DNA from 2 places in the Tepidimonas sp. HKU78 genome. Region 2 is predicted to be linked to the other one. Evidence: predicted binding sites of a transcription regulator. Region 2 holds the regulator's gene; the other holds the start of a gene.

Region 1 (7,900 bases), 880 kb from region 2:
TCAATGGGCATGGCTCACTCATCGCGGGCGTGCCGGGTCCAGACGGCCGCCCCGTCTGGTGCATGGGCTCGACCTTCGTTCGTGGCAGCACCGGCCGCACGATCCGCGCGGACGATCATGCCGCCAATTGGGACAAGCTGCGCCGCTTGCTACCCCGTGCGGCGGCGGCGCTGTCGCCGTTGTGGTCCCAGGCGCAGGCCTGGGCAGGCGTGCGCTGTACGCTGCCGGATCGCTTCCCGGCGGTGGGGGCCGTGAACCCCGAGACCCTGCCGGGCTTGCACGTCATCACCGGGCTGGGCGCGCGCGGTCTGACGTTGTCCGCGCTGTGTGGCGAAGTGCTCGCCGCGGGCCTGCATGGCGAACCGTGGCCGCTGGAGCCCGCATTGGCGCGCGCCTTGCTGGCCCAGCGCTTCGCCACGCGGGGCGCACCCGCGTCGGCCGCCGATTCTGGCCGCTACTCTCAATCGCCGTAGCGCACCATCACGTATTGGCCCGGCGCGGGGCCCAGCCCCCGGTGCACGGGCGGGGTCCGCGCCGGCACCTCGCCGCTGGAGTGGCGGCGCAGCCAGTCGCCCCACGTCGGCCACCAACTGCCTTCGACGCGCGGGGCCACGGCCAGCCACTCGTCGGGCGTGCGCCACGGTTCGTCCAGCGGCGTCGTGCGCACATGGTGGTAACGCCCCCGGTGTCCGGGCTCGGACACGATCCCGGCGTTGTGCCCGCCATTGGTCAGGGCAAACGTCACTTCGGCCGACACCAAATGATGGATCTTGTACACCGAGCGCCACGGCGCGACGTGGTCCTTGATGGTGCCGACGGCAAACACCGGCACCCGGATGTCGCGCAGCGAAATCGGCTGCCCCTCGAACCGAAAACGCCCCTCGGCCAGATCGTTGTTCAGGTAGCAGCTGCGCAGGTACTGGCTGTGCATGACCGCGGGCAGGCGCGTCACATCGGCATTCCACGCCATCAGGTCGTTGGCGATCTCGTCCTCGCCGAGCAGCCAGCGCCGGGTTTGACTCGACCACACCAGCTCCCGCGAGTGCAAAAACTGAAACGATCCCGCCATCTGCTGCCCCGTGAGAAAGCCGCGCGCGGCCATCATGTCCTCCAGCAGCCGCACCTGCGCCTCGTCGATCAGGATGCCCAACTCGCCCGGTTCTTTGAAGTCGGTCTCGGCCGCGAGCAGCGTCAGGCTTGCCAGCGGGTGCGCGGGCGCCGCCAGCGGCTGGCAGCCCAGCGTGGCATCGCCGCCCCCCAGGGCCGCGGCGGCGATGGCCGCAAACGTGCCGCCCAGGCAGTAGCCCATCAGATGCACCGGTGCCGCCGTTGCGCAATGCACATGATCGAGCGCGGCCAGCACCCCATCGCGCACATAGTCGTCCATGCCCAGCAAGGCGTCGCTTTCGTCGGGGTTTTTCCACGACACGATGTAGACCGTGTGCCCCTGCCCCACCAGCCAGCGCACCAGCGAATTGTGCGGCGACAAGTCCAGGATGTAGTACTTCATGATGCACGAGGGGATGACGAGCACCGCCTCGCGCTGCACGGTCGGGGTCGTCGGCGCGTACTGGATCAGCTCGATGAGCGCATTGCGCAGCACCACCTGTCCCGGCGTCGTGGCCAGCCCGCGGCCCGGCACCGCATCCGGCCCAAAGCGTTGCGGCGGCGGCTGCAGCCCCAGGCGGGCACTCACATCCTGCAGCGCCTGCCCCCAACCTTTCCACAGCGACTGTCCGCCCGTCTCCCACGCCCGCTGCAGTGCCTGCGGGTTGGTCCACAACACGTTGCTGGGCGCCCACAGGTCCAGCCACTGCCGGCCATAGAAGCGCATCTGCTCCCGGCTGTGCGCGCGCATCCCGCGCAGCGCGGCGGCCTGCTCCCACCAGGCTTCGGTCGCCTTGCCTGCGGTCGCGAGCGTCCGCCATGGCCATTGGCGCCACGCGGGGTGGGTGTAGCGCGGGTCTTCCTGCAACGCGGCCTCGAAGGGCAGCGTCGGGGTGGGCTCGTTCGAGTCTCCGCCCGGCGCACCGGGGCCCGGCGGCACGACCGCCGTGCGGGCGGCAGCCAGCACGGCGTCCTGCCACCAGTTCTGCCCCTGCGCGAGCGCCTGCCGCCACAGGCGCATTTGCGAACCGGGCGCGCTCCACAGGTGCAAGGCCCAATCGGTCGCGGCCAACGCCAGCGAAACGGGCGACAACCCACTGTAGAGCTGTGCCAGCACCACCGACGCCTGCTGGTCTAGGGTGTCGGCGGCGTCGCCGCGGCGGCGATGGAGGGATGGATCGCTGGGAGAGGATGGATTCATGAGGTAAGACCTGTCAGATGGGCACGAGCGAGGAGCAAGGCATCGCCCGCGCTGGACCGCACACGCCACACGATAACCGTTTCATCCCACGTTGTCATGACACGCGTCAACCCAGTGCCGTGTGCACTCGGCCTACAATTCGGCGCTTGTCGATTCGCGGCCCGCGGCCGTGCCGGGTCGACGATCGCCACCTGATAAGACCCAGCGCCATGACACACGTTGTTACCGAAGCCTGCATCGCCTGCAAGTACACCGACTGCGTGGACGTCTGTCCCGTAGACTGCTTCCGCGAGGGCCCCAATTTTCTGGCCATCGATCCCGACGAGTGCATCGACTGCGCCGTCTGCATCCCCGAGTGCCCCGTGGGTGCCATCTACGCCGAAGAGGACGTGCCGCGTGACCAGCAGCACATGATCGCGCTCAACGCCGAGCTGGCCAAGCTGCCGACCTGGAAGAGCATCACCAAGCGCAAGGCGCCCTTGCCCGACGCAGACCAGTACAAGGACATGACGGGTAAGCTCGCGCTGCTCAAGCGCTGAGACACGCCGCCGTCGGGCTGCACGCCATGACGAACGCCGACGCCCCCATCCGCACAGACGCCGTGGTCATCGGCGCGGGCCCAGTGGGGCTGTATCAGGCGTTCCAGCTCGGGCTGCAGGAAGTAGGGGTGCATATCGTCGAAGGACTGGCGCACGCGGGCGGCCAGTGCGCCGAGCTGTATCCCGACAAATTTCTCTACGACATCCCGGGCATCCCCTCGTGCAGCGGGCAAGAGCTCACGCAGCGCTTGCTGCGCCAGCTCCAGCCGCTGCGCGTGCCGCTGCACCTGGGGCAAATCGTGTCGGGCCTGCAGCGGCTGGGCACCGACGGCCCGGCGCGCTTTGCGTTGCAGACCGACGGCGGCCTGACCTTTTGGTGCGACGCCATCGTCATCGCCGCCGGCGTCGGGGCGTTTTTGCCGCGCAAGGTGCCGCTACCGGCACTCGAACGTTGGGAAGGGCGGCAGGTGTTTTATCGGGACGTCGATCCGTCCGTCTGGGCAGGCCAACGTGTCGTCGTCATGGGCGGCACGGATGCCGCCGTGCGCCTGGCCCTGCGCTTGGCGGAGGGCGAAGCGGCGCACGTCACGCTGTTGCACCGCACCGAGCGCTTCGACATCGACCCCGATCTGGATGCGCAGTTGCAATCCGCCATCGGCGCGGGCTGGGTGCGGTTGTGCCTGGGCCAACCGGTGGAAGTGCTCACCGACGATGAGGGACGCTTACAAGCCCTGGCCATCGCGACGGCTGATGACCAGCGCCTGACGCTGCCGCTGGATCTGCTCATGCCGCGCTTGGGGTTGCACCCGCGCCTGGGACCGATCGCCGACTGGGGGCTGGCCCTGGAGCGCAAACACCTGGTGGTGGACACAGAGGGCTTTCGCACGAGCGAGCCGGGTATTCATGCGGTGGGCGACGTCAACGCTTACCCCGGCAAGCGCAAACTCATCGTGTGCGGTTTCCACGAAGCGACGCTGGCCGCCTTTGCCATCGCACAAGCGCTGCGACCGGGTGAGCGCATCGCGCTCGAGTACACCACCACCAGCGCCCGGCTGCAGCGCCTGCTGGGGGTAGCGCCAGACTGATCAATCCAGCAGCCGCATCGGCACGGGCGCATAGCCGTGGTTGAGCGGCCCGCTGCCCTGCCCCGTGCGCACGTGGGCGCCCGCGGCGATGGCGCCGCGCACCCACCCGTGCGCCGACTGCACCGCTTCCTCCAGCGTGTGCCCCAGCGCCAGATACGACGCGATCGCCGACGACAGCGTGCAGCCGGTACCGTGGCCATTGGGGCTTGCGATGCGTTCGCCGCTGAGGCGAATCCAATACGCTGCAGGCTCGCCGCGCAGTGCCAGCAGGTCGGTCACCCAGTCGCCGGGCAAGTGTCCCCCTTTGAGCAGTACCGCCGACGCACCCCGCTGCAGCAAATCGGCGGCGGCGGCTTCCAACTCGTCGACATGCGTCAAGGCACGGCCCAGCAGCAGCCCCGCTTCGTCCAGGTTGGGCGTGACCACCGTCGCGCGCGGAAACAACTGCGCCACCAAGCGTTCGATGGTCTCGGGCTCGATCAACGTGTCACCGCTGGTGGCCACCATCACCGGGTCCAGCACCACATTGGGCAACCGGTAGCGATCGATGGCCCAGGCCACCGCGTCCACGATGTCGGGTGCGTGCAACATGCCGATCTTGACCGCGTCCACCCCGATATCCTCCACCACGGCCGCGATCTGCTCTTTCAAAAACGACGCCGGTACCGCGTGAATGGCGCGTACCCCCAGCGTGTTTTGGGCCGTCAGTGCCGTGATCGCCGTCATGCCGTAGCAGCCCAATGCCGCGATGGTCTTGAGGTCGGCCTGAATGCCCGCGCCGCCGCCCGAATCGCTGCCGGCAATGGTCAACACGCGCGCGTAACGCGCCGCCTTGGGGTGAGCGAGATCGTTGAGGTGTGACATGTGTGACATTATCCGCCGCGTGGGGAGGATTGTTGTGTTCTGTCAATGGCGCGGGTTTTCCCTGGGGTACCATCGCGGATCATGACGACGTCTCCCCCCGTGCTGATTCTGGGCGCTGGCCTGATGGGCCGCTTGTTGGCGGTCACCTTGGCCCGTGCGGGCCACCGCGTGCACCTGGTCGATGCCGCCGACGGGCCGTCACAGGCCGGGGGAGCGGCCCGCATCGCCGCGGCCATGCTCGCACCGTTGGCCGAGTCCGCTGTCACCGAGCCCAACGTCGTCGCCATGGGGCGCTACGGGCTGCCACGCTGGCGCGCCCTGTGCGAAGGGCTCGACCAGCCGGTCTTTTTTCAGCAAAACGGCACGCTCATCCTGTGGCATCGGCAAGACGCCCGCGAGGCCGTTCGCTTCGAAGCCCTGCTGCGCGCCACGACCGAGCGCTTGCCGGAGCTGCCCGCGCCGCAGCCGCTCGACGCCGCCGCGCTGGCCACTGTGGAGCCCGCGGTGGCGGGCCGGTTTGCGCAAGCGCTGTATTTGCCCGAGGAAGGGCAACTCGACAACCGGCAGCTGCTCGATGCGCTGCTGGCCACACTGCGGTCGTGCGGTGTGACGGTGCAGTGGTCCACCCCGATGACGCTGGCGCAGGCCCAAGACTGGCAGCGCGACCACCCCGGCGCCTGGGTGTTGGACTGTCGCGGCCTGGGGGCCCAGGCGGATTGGCCCAGCGCCCCGGCACCAGCGGCGGGGCCGTTGCGGGGCGTGCGCGGCGAAGTCGCACGCGTGTATGCGCCCGACGTCACGTTGCAACGCCCCACGCGCCTGCTGCATCCGCGCTATCCCCTCTACATCGCGCCCAAGCCCAACCACCTGTTCGTCATCGGCGCCACCGAGATCGAATCCGACGACCTCTCCCCTGCGAGCGTGCGCTCCACGCTGGAGCTGCTCAGCGCCGCCTACGCCGTCCACCCCGGCTTTGCCGAAGGCCGGGTGCTCGAACTGGGCGCACAGTGCCGCCCCACGCTGCCCGACAACCTGCCCGCCGTGGTCGAGGCGGCGCCGCGCGTGCTGCAGATCAATGGGTTGTATCGACACGGCTATCTGATCTCGCCTGCCGTGCACGATGCAGTCATCGAATACCTGCATGGTGGCACCGTGTCACTGGCCCAGCGTCTGGGCCTGCGCTTCGTGCCGGCCCGCCAAACCGCTGCCTGCTGCGAGCCATGATCGTCGTCATCAACGCCCATCCCACTGAATTGCCCGACGGCGCCACCGTGGCCGACGCCGTGGCCCGCGCGACGGCCGACCTGCCTGCCAGCGCCCCCTTTGCCGTGGCCGTCAACTTGCAGTTCGTGCCGCGCGCCCAATATCCTCACACGCCCCTGCACGACGGCGACCGCATCGAAATCATCGCCCCCGTGACCGGCGGCTGACCCCCACCATGACCCCGACCCCATCGTCCGACCCCCTCATCCTCTACGGCCAAACCTTTGGCAGCCGACTCATGCTGGGCACGGCGCGTTATCCCTCGCCCGCGGTGCTGGAGCAAGCCGTCGCGCGCGCGCAGCCGTGCCTGTTGACCGCATCGCTGCGCCGCCACGGCGCGTTAGGCGCCGACGCCTCGCACGGCTTTTGGACCCTGCTGCAGCGCTTGGGCGTGCCCGTGTTGCCCAACACCGCTGGCTGCCACAGCGTGCAAGAAGCCGTCACCACCGCCGAAATGGCGCGCGAAGTCTTTGGTACCGACTGGATCAAGCTCGAATTGATCGGTGACGACTACACCCTACAGCCCGACACGCTGCAACTCCCCACGGCGGCCGACCTGCTCATCAAGCGCGGCTTCAAGGTACTGCCCTACTGCACCGACGACCTGGTGCTGTGCCAGCGTTTGCTGGACGTGGGCTGCCAGGCGGTCATGCCCTGGGCAGCACCCATTGGCACGGGGCTCGGCCCGATCAACCCCTACGCGCTGCGCACGCTGCGCGAGCGGCTCGACGTGCCCCTGATCGTGGACGCCGGGCTGGGCCTGCCGTCGCACGCCTGCCAGGTCATGGAGTGGGGGCTGGATGCCGTGCTGCTCAACACGGCCGTGGCGCAGGCGCAAGACCCGGTGCGCATGGCCGGCGCCTTTGCCGATGCCGTCGCCGCCGGCCGGGCCGCGTACCGTGCCGGCGCCATGCCACCGCAAGCCTCGGCCCAGCCCAGCACGCCCGTGCTGGGCACCCCCTTCTGGCACCAGGGATGACCGCCCGAATGACCGACGCGCACGCCCCCACCGCCACGCCAACGGTGGTCCATGACCCGCTGGCGGCCATGCACGCCATCGTGCGCCACCATACCGACTTGTTCATCGAGCGCGACGCGGACCCCGACGCCACGCCAGCCGATGCGACCGTGGCCGCTGTCGCCTACGCCGCCGCCCGTCGGCTGGGGTTCATCGATGCGGACGCCCGGTATGTGTCGGCCGCGTGGGCGCGGCGCTGCCAGGGCCGCCCCTTCGATCCCGCCGACTGGCCCGATGACCCGGCGGATTTTGGCTGGACACTGCCACCGACGCGGTTTGCCCCCTGCCCGCGGGAACTGGGCCTGTACGCCGTGCTGCCCGACGCTGCGTGGGTCGCGCGCCTGGCGCGCGCCGGTGTGCCCACGTTGCAACTGCGCTTCAAACACCCCGACCCCGACCGCGTGGCACATGAGGTACAGGCAGCGGTCGAGGCGGTACGCGGCCTGCCCTGTCGCCTGTTCATCAACGATCACTGGCAGCACGCCATGGCCGCAGGCGCCTACGGGGTGCACCTGGGGCAGGAAGACCTCGACACGTTGACACCAGACGACATCGCCCGGCTGCGCGACAGCGGCCTGCGCCTGGGCATCAGCACACACGGCTACGCCGAAATGGCGCGCGCCTGGGCGCTGGGCCCCAGCTACCTGGCCCTGGGTGCGGTATTCCCCACCACGCTCAAGGCCATGCCGACCGCCCCCCAAGGACCGGGGCGGCTGGCGCGCTACGCACGACTCGCCCGTGACATCCCCACCGTTGCCATCGGGGGTATCGGTCTGGCCGAGCTGCCCGCCGTGGCCGCCTCGGGCGTGGGGTCGTTCGCCGT
Region 2 (7,900 bases):
GCGCAACAAGGCGCTGGCAGCGGTGGAGCCGCTGTACGCCAAGTTTCGCGGCATGGACCCGAAGGACTTGGCCAAAGACCAGCAGGCCATGGCCGTGGGGGAGCGCCTGTACATGAACTACTGCGCGCAGTGCCACGGTTCGGATGCCCGCGGCAGCAAGGGCTTCCCCAACCTGACGGATGCCGACTGGCTGGGCGGTGACGGTAGCCCCGAGTACATCCACAAGACAATCGTCGAGGGCCGGCAGGGCATCATGCCGCCGATGGCTGCCGCCGTCGGCACGGCTGAGGATGTCCGCAACCTCGCTCACTACGTGTTGAGCCTCTCAGGTAGCCCACACGACAGCGTTCGTGCTTCGCAGGGGGCGGCCAAGTGGGGCGCGTGCGCGGCCTGCCATGGCGCGGACGGCAAAGGCATGCATGCCACCGGCGCGCCCAACCTGACCGATCAGATCTGGTTGCACGGTTGGGGGGAGGAGGCGATCGTCCGCGCGATCGAGAAGGGTATCAACAACGTGATGCCGGCGCAAAACGCGCTACTGACGCCGGACCAGATCCACGTGCTGACGGGCTACGTCTGGAAGCTGTCGAACGCGAACTGAGGTTTGTTCAAAGTCAAACCCTTGGGCATCCGGTCGGGGTACCATACTCCGACCGGTTTTTGTTTCGCCGGCACGAGGTGACTCCATGAACACGGCCGCCAACATTCCCAGCTCTGCCTCCACCGACGAAGCGGTGGAGATTTCCCTGTACGCTGCGCGCAAAAAGCTCTACCCGCGTTCGGTGACGGGTACGTTCGCTCGTTGGCGTTGGGTCTTCGTCTGGCTGACGCAGCTCGTCTTCTATGGGTTGCCCTGGCTGCAATGGGGGCAGCGGCAGGCGGTGCTGTTCGATCTGGAGGCGCGCCGGTTCTACATTTTCGGGCTCGTGCTGTATCCGCAGGATTTCATCTACCTGACGGGTATTTTGGTGGTGTCGGCGCTGTCGCTGTTCCTGTTTACCGCCATCGCCGGCCGGCTGTGGTGCGGTTACGCGTGTCCGCAGACGGTGTACACCGAGATTTACCTGTGGATGGAAAAGCTCTTCGAGGGTGACCGTTCGGCGCGCATGCGACTGGACCAAGAGCCCTGGAGCCTGCGTAAGCTGGCACGCAAGGGCGGCAAACAGATCGCATGGATTGTGTTCGGTCTCTGGACCGGGTTTACGTTTGCGGGTTATTTCACGCCCATCCGTGAGTTGGGCGCTGCCGTCCTCGAGTGGAACCTGGGTCCGTGGCAGACCTTCTGGATTTTCTTCTACGGTTTTGCCACTTACGGCAACGCGGGCTACATGCGCGAGCAGGTCTGCAAATACATGTGCCCGTATGCGCGCTTCCAGAGCGCCATGTTCGACAAGGACACGATGATCGTGACCTACGACGCCGAGCGCGGCGAGCCGCGCGGCGCGCGCAAGAAGTCGGCTGACCCGAAGGCGTTGGGATTAGGTGACTGCATTGACTGCACACTGTGCGTGCAGGTGTGCCCCACCGGCATCGACATCCGCAATGGTCTGCAGTACGAGTGCATCGGTTGCGGTGCCTGCGCCGACGTCTGCGACGAGGTGATGGAGAAGATGGGCTATCCCAAGGGGCTGGTCAAGTACTCGACCCAAAACGGCATGGCCAACCACTGGAGCCGCGCCCAGATGATCCGCCGGGCGTTTCGTCCGCGCGTCTTGATCTACAGTGCCATTTTGCTCACCATCGTGGCGGCGCTCGGTGTCAGTCTGTGGATGCGGGTACCGCTCAAGGTCGACGTCATCCGGGACCGTGGCGCGCTGGCCCGCATGGTCGAGATGGGCCGGATCGAAAACGTCTACCGCGTGCAGTTCATGAACGCGTCCGAGTCCGAGCGCGAGCTGCAGGTGGCGGTCGAGGGCTTGCCGGGGGTGACGCTCGCGTCGGATCCCGTCGTACATCTGCTGCCCACCGAGGTGCGCTCGGTGCCGGTACGTGTGCAGGTTCCCCCGGGGTTGCAGCCCGGCTCTCACCCCATCGTTATGACTTTCCGCACCGCCGACGGCTCGATCGCCATGCGCGAGAAAACCACCTTCCTGATACCCCGATGACCCCCCAGGGTATTCGGGTTGATCCGTATCCCAAAGTACTCGCCAAAGGCCTACACTATGTCCACCATGTCTGGTACGCCCTCCGCGTCATCCGCCCCTTCCCGACCCTGGTACCGCGAGCCCATGGTCTGGATGGTCATCGGTGGCCCCTTGGTGGTCGTGATCGCGTCCATCGTGACGGTCACGATCGCCGTGCGCAATCCAGACCCCGTGCTGCCGCGCGAGGCGATGCCGGCGCCGGTCGCGGTCGCGCCGGAGCGCATGACGCCGGAGGAGCGCCTGCAGGCCGAAAAAGCGGTGCTGCCTGCCAACCAGGCGCGTAACCACGTCGTGTCCCCGACGTTGCCTAAAGACGATTGAGGCGGCGCGGGGCAACAACAAAGAGGAGACTGTCGATGCTGGCCCAACGCGTGATGTGGATTGCTTGGCCCGCTTTTTTGATGGCGGCTGTGATCGAAATGGTGGTGTTCGCCTTCGTCGATCCCCACGATCTGCACTGGGCGGGCGAATCGCTCGGTTGGTCGCGGCAGGCGGTCTACACGGTCGCGTTCTTCATTTTTTGGGCGCTGACCATGGCGTCGAGCGCGCTTACCACGCTGTTGTCGCTGTCGCCGTGGGAAATCAACCGCTGCCCGGTGCCGCCAGATCAGCGCCCGGCTGACTGCGCGCGCAACGCGCCGCTCAACTCCCCGCTTAATTCTCCTCGCGGCTCTGGTTGACAATGGCCGCGAGCGCGTCCGGGTCGAGGATGCGAACGTAGCGCTGCTTGACTTCGATGATGCCCTCGTCCTGAAAGCGCGAAAACGTACGACTGACCGTCTCGAGCTTCATTCCCAGGTAGCTGCCGATTTCCTCGCGCGTCATGCGCAACACCATCTCGGTGCGTGAAAAGCCGCGCGAATGCAGGCGCTGCACGAGGTTGAGCAAAAAAGCCGCCAGTCGTTCTTCGGCGCGCATGCTGCCCAGCAATAGCATGACGCCTTGATCGCGTACGATCTCGCGGCTCATGATGCGGTGTACGTGGTGCTGCAGCGTGCTGAACTCGCGCGAGAGCTGCTCGAGCTTGTCGAATGGCAGCACGCACACCTCGGCGTCTTCGAGCGCCACGGCCGAGCACGAGTGCTTGTCCTGCACGATGCCATCGAGCCCCAGGATTTCGCCCGCCATTTGAAACCCGGTGACCTGATCGCGGCCGTCCGCCGTCGTGACCACGGTCTTGAAAAATCCGGATCGTACCGCGTACAGCGACGTGAAGCCGTCGCCCGCGGCAAACAGGGTCCCGCCCCGCCGCACCCGGCGACGCGTGCTGATCAGGTTGTCGAGCTGCTCCATCTCGTCCGGCTTGAGGCCGACCGGGATGCAGAGCTCGCGCAGGTTGCAGCTGGAGCAGGCGACCTTGATGCTGTGCAGATCCATGAGGCGATGGGGGCCGGTGTGAGGCAGAGGTGGGTGAAACGAGGCGCAGACTCGCCATGAACGATATGCGCCCGATCATAACAACCCGATGCGCGTGCCGCCCCGTGCGGTGGGCCCATGCCCTGCAGGGTTTTGGGGAACGTCGCTCCCGCAGGGGGTTTGACTCACGTCAACCCACGCAAGGCTACGCTGGTGCACAGTTCGTCGCCTATGGAGCTGCCCGCCGTGAAACACGTCATCGACGAAGATCTGCTGCGCCGGTTCGACATTCCGGGCCCGCGCTACACGTCCTACCCGACGGCGGACCGGTTTGTCGAAGCGTTTACCGAGCGTGACTACGTGCAAGCCCTGCAACAGCGGCGAGCGGGGTCGCTGGCGCTGCCGCTGTCGGTGTATGTACACATCCCGTTTTGCGAGTCGCTGTGCTACTACTGCGCATGCAACAAGGTGGTGACCAAGCACCACGAACGCGCGGCGGAGTACCTGCGCTACCTGTCGCGCGAGCTGGAATTGCAGACCGAACACGTCGGGCGCGGGCACCGCGTGACGCAGCTGCACCTTGGGGGGGGCACGCCGACCTTCCTCAGCGACGCGGAGTTGTCCGACCTGATGGCGATGATCCGGCGCCACTTCGAACTCGTCCCTGGGGGCGAGTATTCGATCGAGGTCGACCCCCGCACGGTGACCGCGCAGCGCTTGGCCCATCTGCACCAACTGGGGTTCAACCGCCTGAGTTTTGGCGTGCAGGACTTCGATGGCGCGGTGCAGCGGGCGGTGCACCGGATTCAGCCGGCCGAGCAGGTGTTCGCCCTCGTGGCCGCGGCGCGCGAGATCGGCTTTGAGTCGGTCAACGTCGACCTCATTTACGGACTGCCTCAGCAGACCCCAGAGTCGTTTCGGCGCACGCTCGAGCTCGTCGAGCGCCTGCGGCCGGATCGCATCGCGCTCTACGCTTATGCGCATCTGCCGGCGCGCTTCAAGCCGCAGCGGCGCATCCACGCGGCGGAGTTGCCCAGTCCGGCGGACAAGTTGGCCATGTTGTCGCTGTCGCTCGACCATCTGAGTGCCGTGGGTTATGTGTACGTGGGCATGGACCATTTTGCGTTGCCCAACGATGCGCTGGCGGTGGCCAAGCGGCAGGGGCGGCTGCGCCGCAACTTTCAGGGCTACAGCACGCAGCCCGATTGCGACCTGATCGCGCTGGGGGTATCGGCCATTGGCCGCATCGGCGCCACCTACAGCCAAAATGCCAAGACGCTGGAGGAGTACTACGACGCGCTCGACCAAGGGCGGCTGCCCATCGTGCGCGGGCTGGCGCTGACGCGCGAGGATCTGTTGCGCCGCAGTGTGATCATGGCCATCATGTGCCAGGGGTTGGTCGATTTCGAGTCGATCAATCTGGCGCACCTGATCGATTTTCGCCAGCACTTCGCGCGCGAGCTGGAGCAGCTGCGCGCGTTCGAGCGCGATGGGCTGGTACGCATCGGCGATGCCCACATCGAAGTGACGCCCACGGGCTGGTATTTGGTGCGCGCCGTCGCCATGGTGTTCGACCGCTACTTGCAGGTCGATCAAGACCGGGCGCGGTTTTCCAAGATCATTTGAGGTGCTACCGGCAGGCCCAGCCGCGGGCTGTTAGCATCGTGCCATGCTGACCTCGATGACGCTGTCGGCCCTGGTGATGGGGCTGGTCGGCGGCCCGCACTGCGTGACCATGTGTGGTGCCGCCTGCGCGGGTATTGCCCGTGCCGCTGGCCCGCACCCGCAGCGGGCGCTGTGGACGTGGCAGTTCAGCCGGCTGGCCGGCTATGCGCTGCTGGGGGCGTTGGCGGGCGGCACGGTACAGGGCATGGGCTGGCTGGGGCAGCAGACCGCGGTGCTGCGGCCGGTGTGGACCATGATGCACGTGGCGGCGTTCGTGCTCGGGCTGGTGCTGCTGTGGCAGGCGCGGCAGCCGGCCTTTCTGGATGGCTGGGCGCAGGCCGTCTGGCGGCGGGTGCGCCCGGTCATGGCCCGCTTGGGCGCGCGCGCGCCCGTGGCGCTCGGGCTCGGCTGGGCGTTGATGCCCTGTGGGCTGCTCTACTCGGCGCTGCTGGTGGCGTCGTTGTCGGCGTCGGCGTTATCGGGCGCTGCCATCATGGCCGCGTTTGCCATCGGGACCATGGTGTCGCTGGCGGCAGGGCCGTGGCTGTTGCTGCGGCTGGCGCAGGCGCGCTCCGGTGGCTGGGGCATCCGCTTGGCCGGGTTGGCGCTGGCGGCCACGTCCGGCTGGGCGTTGTGGATGGGCATCACCCAGCCGACGGGTCTGTGGTGCGCGTAGGCGTGCGCCCGGGCAGGGTCGCCACCACCAGCCCCACCAGCGCCACGCCAAACGCCAGCCACTGCAGCGGCGTTAGCCGCTCGCCCATGAACAGCACACCGATCGTGGCCGCGCTGACGGGCAGCATCACGGTGAATACGCCAGCCCGGGCGGCGGGTACGTGGCGCAGGCCCGTCATCCACAGCCACACCGTCCAGACGCTGGCGGCCAGGCCATAAAATAGCAGCAGCGCCCACAGGCCCAGCGACAGCAGCGCCCAGCCGTCGAAGCGCAGCGCGGCCCACAGGCCCAGCGGCGTCATGAGCGCCAGGCCCCACAGGTTGATGATCGCCGCGATGCGCCGCGCGCCCAGTTGACCGGTCAGCCGCTTGCCGATGACGACGTAGGCGGCCTCACACACGACAGCGGCAAAGACCAGCGCGTTGCCCCACAGTGGCAGCGGCACGCCCAGCCACATGCCGTGCGCCGCGGCGGCGCCGGGGGCGGCCTTGTCGAGCGAAAACAGCCCGATGCCGACGGCCGCCAAGACCACCGCGGTACCGGATCGCATGTCCAGCCGCTCGCGCAGGAAGAGCGCCGACTGCAGCGCGACCACGGCGGGAATGGCCGCCATGATGACGCCAGCGGCGCTGGCCGTGGTCAGGCTGACGCCAAACAGCATGCACAGCGAAAACAAAAAATTGCCCAGCAGGGCCTGTAGGAAGAGCAGCCCGTGCGTGTGCCGGTCGAGCGCCGGCTCCGACGCCGGTTTGCGCAGCCAGTGCACCATGGCGGCCGCGCCGATCAGGTAGCGCAGCCACGCCAGCAGGAACACCGGCAGCGCCGCCACCAGCGGTTTGGACAGGGCCACGTAGCTGCCCACCAGTGCCATGCTGGCCGCCAGCGACCCGTAGGCCAGCCATGGGGTAGCAGGGCGGGCGCTCATCGGGCGTCGGGCGTGAGGAGGGTGGGTCGCGCCTGCGGCAGGGTGTAGGGGTAGTCGCGGCTATAGTGCAGGCCGCGGCTTTCCTTGCGCAGCTGGGCGCAGCGCACGATCAGGTCGGCCACTTGCACCAGGTTGCGCAGCTCCAGCAAGTCGCGGCTGACGTGAAAGCGCGCATAAAACTCCTGGATTTCGGCCTGCAGCAGGGCGATGCGGTGCGCGGCGCGCTCCAGCCGCTTGTCGGTACGCACGATGCCCACGTAGTCCCACATGAAGCGGCGCAGCTCGTCCCAGTTGTGGCTGATGACGACTTGCTCGTCGGCGTCGATGACGCGGCTGTCGTCCCACGGCCGCACGGGCGCTGTGGGGATGCGCGCTTGCGCCGCCATGTCACGCGCGGCGGCGCGGGCAAACACCAGGCATTCCAGCAGCGAATTGCTGGCCAGCCGGTTGGCGCCGTGCAGCCCGGTGTAGCTGGCCTCGCCCACACAGTACAGGCCGGGCAGGTCGGTGCGGCCGCGCAGGTCGGTCACCACCCCGCCGCAGGTGTAGTGGGCAGCAGGCACCACCGGGATGGGCTCACGCGTGATGTCGATGCCCAGCTCGGCGCAGCGTTGGAGGATGTTGGGAAAATGCTCGTGCAAAAACGCCGCGGGCTGGTGCGAGATGTCGAGATAGACGCACGGGATGCCGTGCTTTTTCATCTCGAAGTCGATGGCGCGTGCCACGATGTCGCGCGGTGCCAGCTCGGCGCGCGGGTCGTGGTCGGGCATGAAGCGGTGGCTGCCCAGGTGGGGGGGCAGCTTGAGGATGCCGCCTTCACCGCGCACGGCTTCGCTGATCAGAAAGCTCTTGGCCTTGGGGTGGTACAGGCAGGTGGGGTGGAACTGGATGAACTCCATGTTGGCTACCCGGCAGCCCGCTCGCCAGGCGGCGGCGATGCCGTCTCCCGTGGCCGTGTCCGGGTTGGAGGTGTAGAGATACACCTTGCCTGCGCCCCCCGTGCACAGCACCGTGTGCGGGGCGGCAAAGACCTCGATGGTGTCGGTGGCCTCGTCCAGCACATACGCGCCCAGCACCCGCCGCGGCAGTTCGCGGCGCGCGGCGTGGCGGTCGCTCAGGATCAGGTCGACCAGC

Evidence for each region. Region 2 encodes FNR, which switches genes on or off when oxygen is low (the NO sensors DNR and NnrR bind a similar motif). Its sites were predicted from a motif close to TTGATNNNNATCAA; they were not measured.
Region 1: a site for FNR is predicted at 2,405-2,418, ahead of ACPYIS_RS11855 (PHA/PHB synthase family protein). Genes of this name have one in related genera too.

The regions. Positions count from the first base shown of each region.
Region 1 covers NZ_CP187547.1:2,401,400-2,409,299, forward strand. The annotation lists gene mnmC (FAD-dependent 5-carboxymethylaminomethyl-2-thiouridine(34) oxidoreductase MnmC) at 1-473, shown strand, start outside; gene ACPYIS_RS11855 (PHA/PHB synthase family protein) at 461-2,308, opposite strand; gene fdxA (ferredoxin FdxA) at 2,518-2,847, shown strand; gene ACPYIS_RS11865 (NAD(P)/FAD-dependent oxidoreductase) at 2,874-3,932, shown strand; gene thiD (bifunctional hydroxymethylpyrimidine kinase/phosphomethylpyrimidine kinase) at 3,933-4,796, opposite strand; gene ACPYIS_RS11875 (FAD-dependent oxidoreductase) at 4,878-6,020, shown strand; gene thiS (sulfur carrier protein ThiS) at 6,017-6,226, shown strand; gene ACPYIS_RS11885 (thiazole synthase) at 6,235-7,038, shown strand; gene ACPYIS_RS11890 (thiamine phosphate synthase) at 7,047-7,900, shown strand, end outside.
Region 2 covers NZ_CP187547.1:1,522,816-1,530,715, forward strand. The annotation lists gene ccoP (cytochrome-c oxidase, cbb3-type subunit III) at 1-601, shown strand, start outside; gene ccoG (cytochrome c oxidase accessory protein CcoG) at 687-2,105, shown strand; gene ACPYIS_RS07675 (nitrogen fixation protein FixH) at 2,172-2,465, shown strand; gene ACPYIS_RS07680 (hypothetical protein) at 2,501-2,824, shown strand; gene fnr (fumarate/nitrate reduction transcriptional regulator Fnr) at 2,799-3,521, opposite strand; gene hemN (oxygen-independent coproporphyrinogen III oxidase) at 3,732-5,126, shown strand; gene ACPYIS_RS07695 (sulfite exporter TauE/SafE family protein) at 5,170-5,841, shown strand; gene ACPYIS_RS07700 (DMT family transporter) at 5,810-6,766, opposite strand; gene nadB (L-aspartate oxidase) at 6,763-7,900, opposite strand, start outside.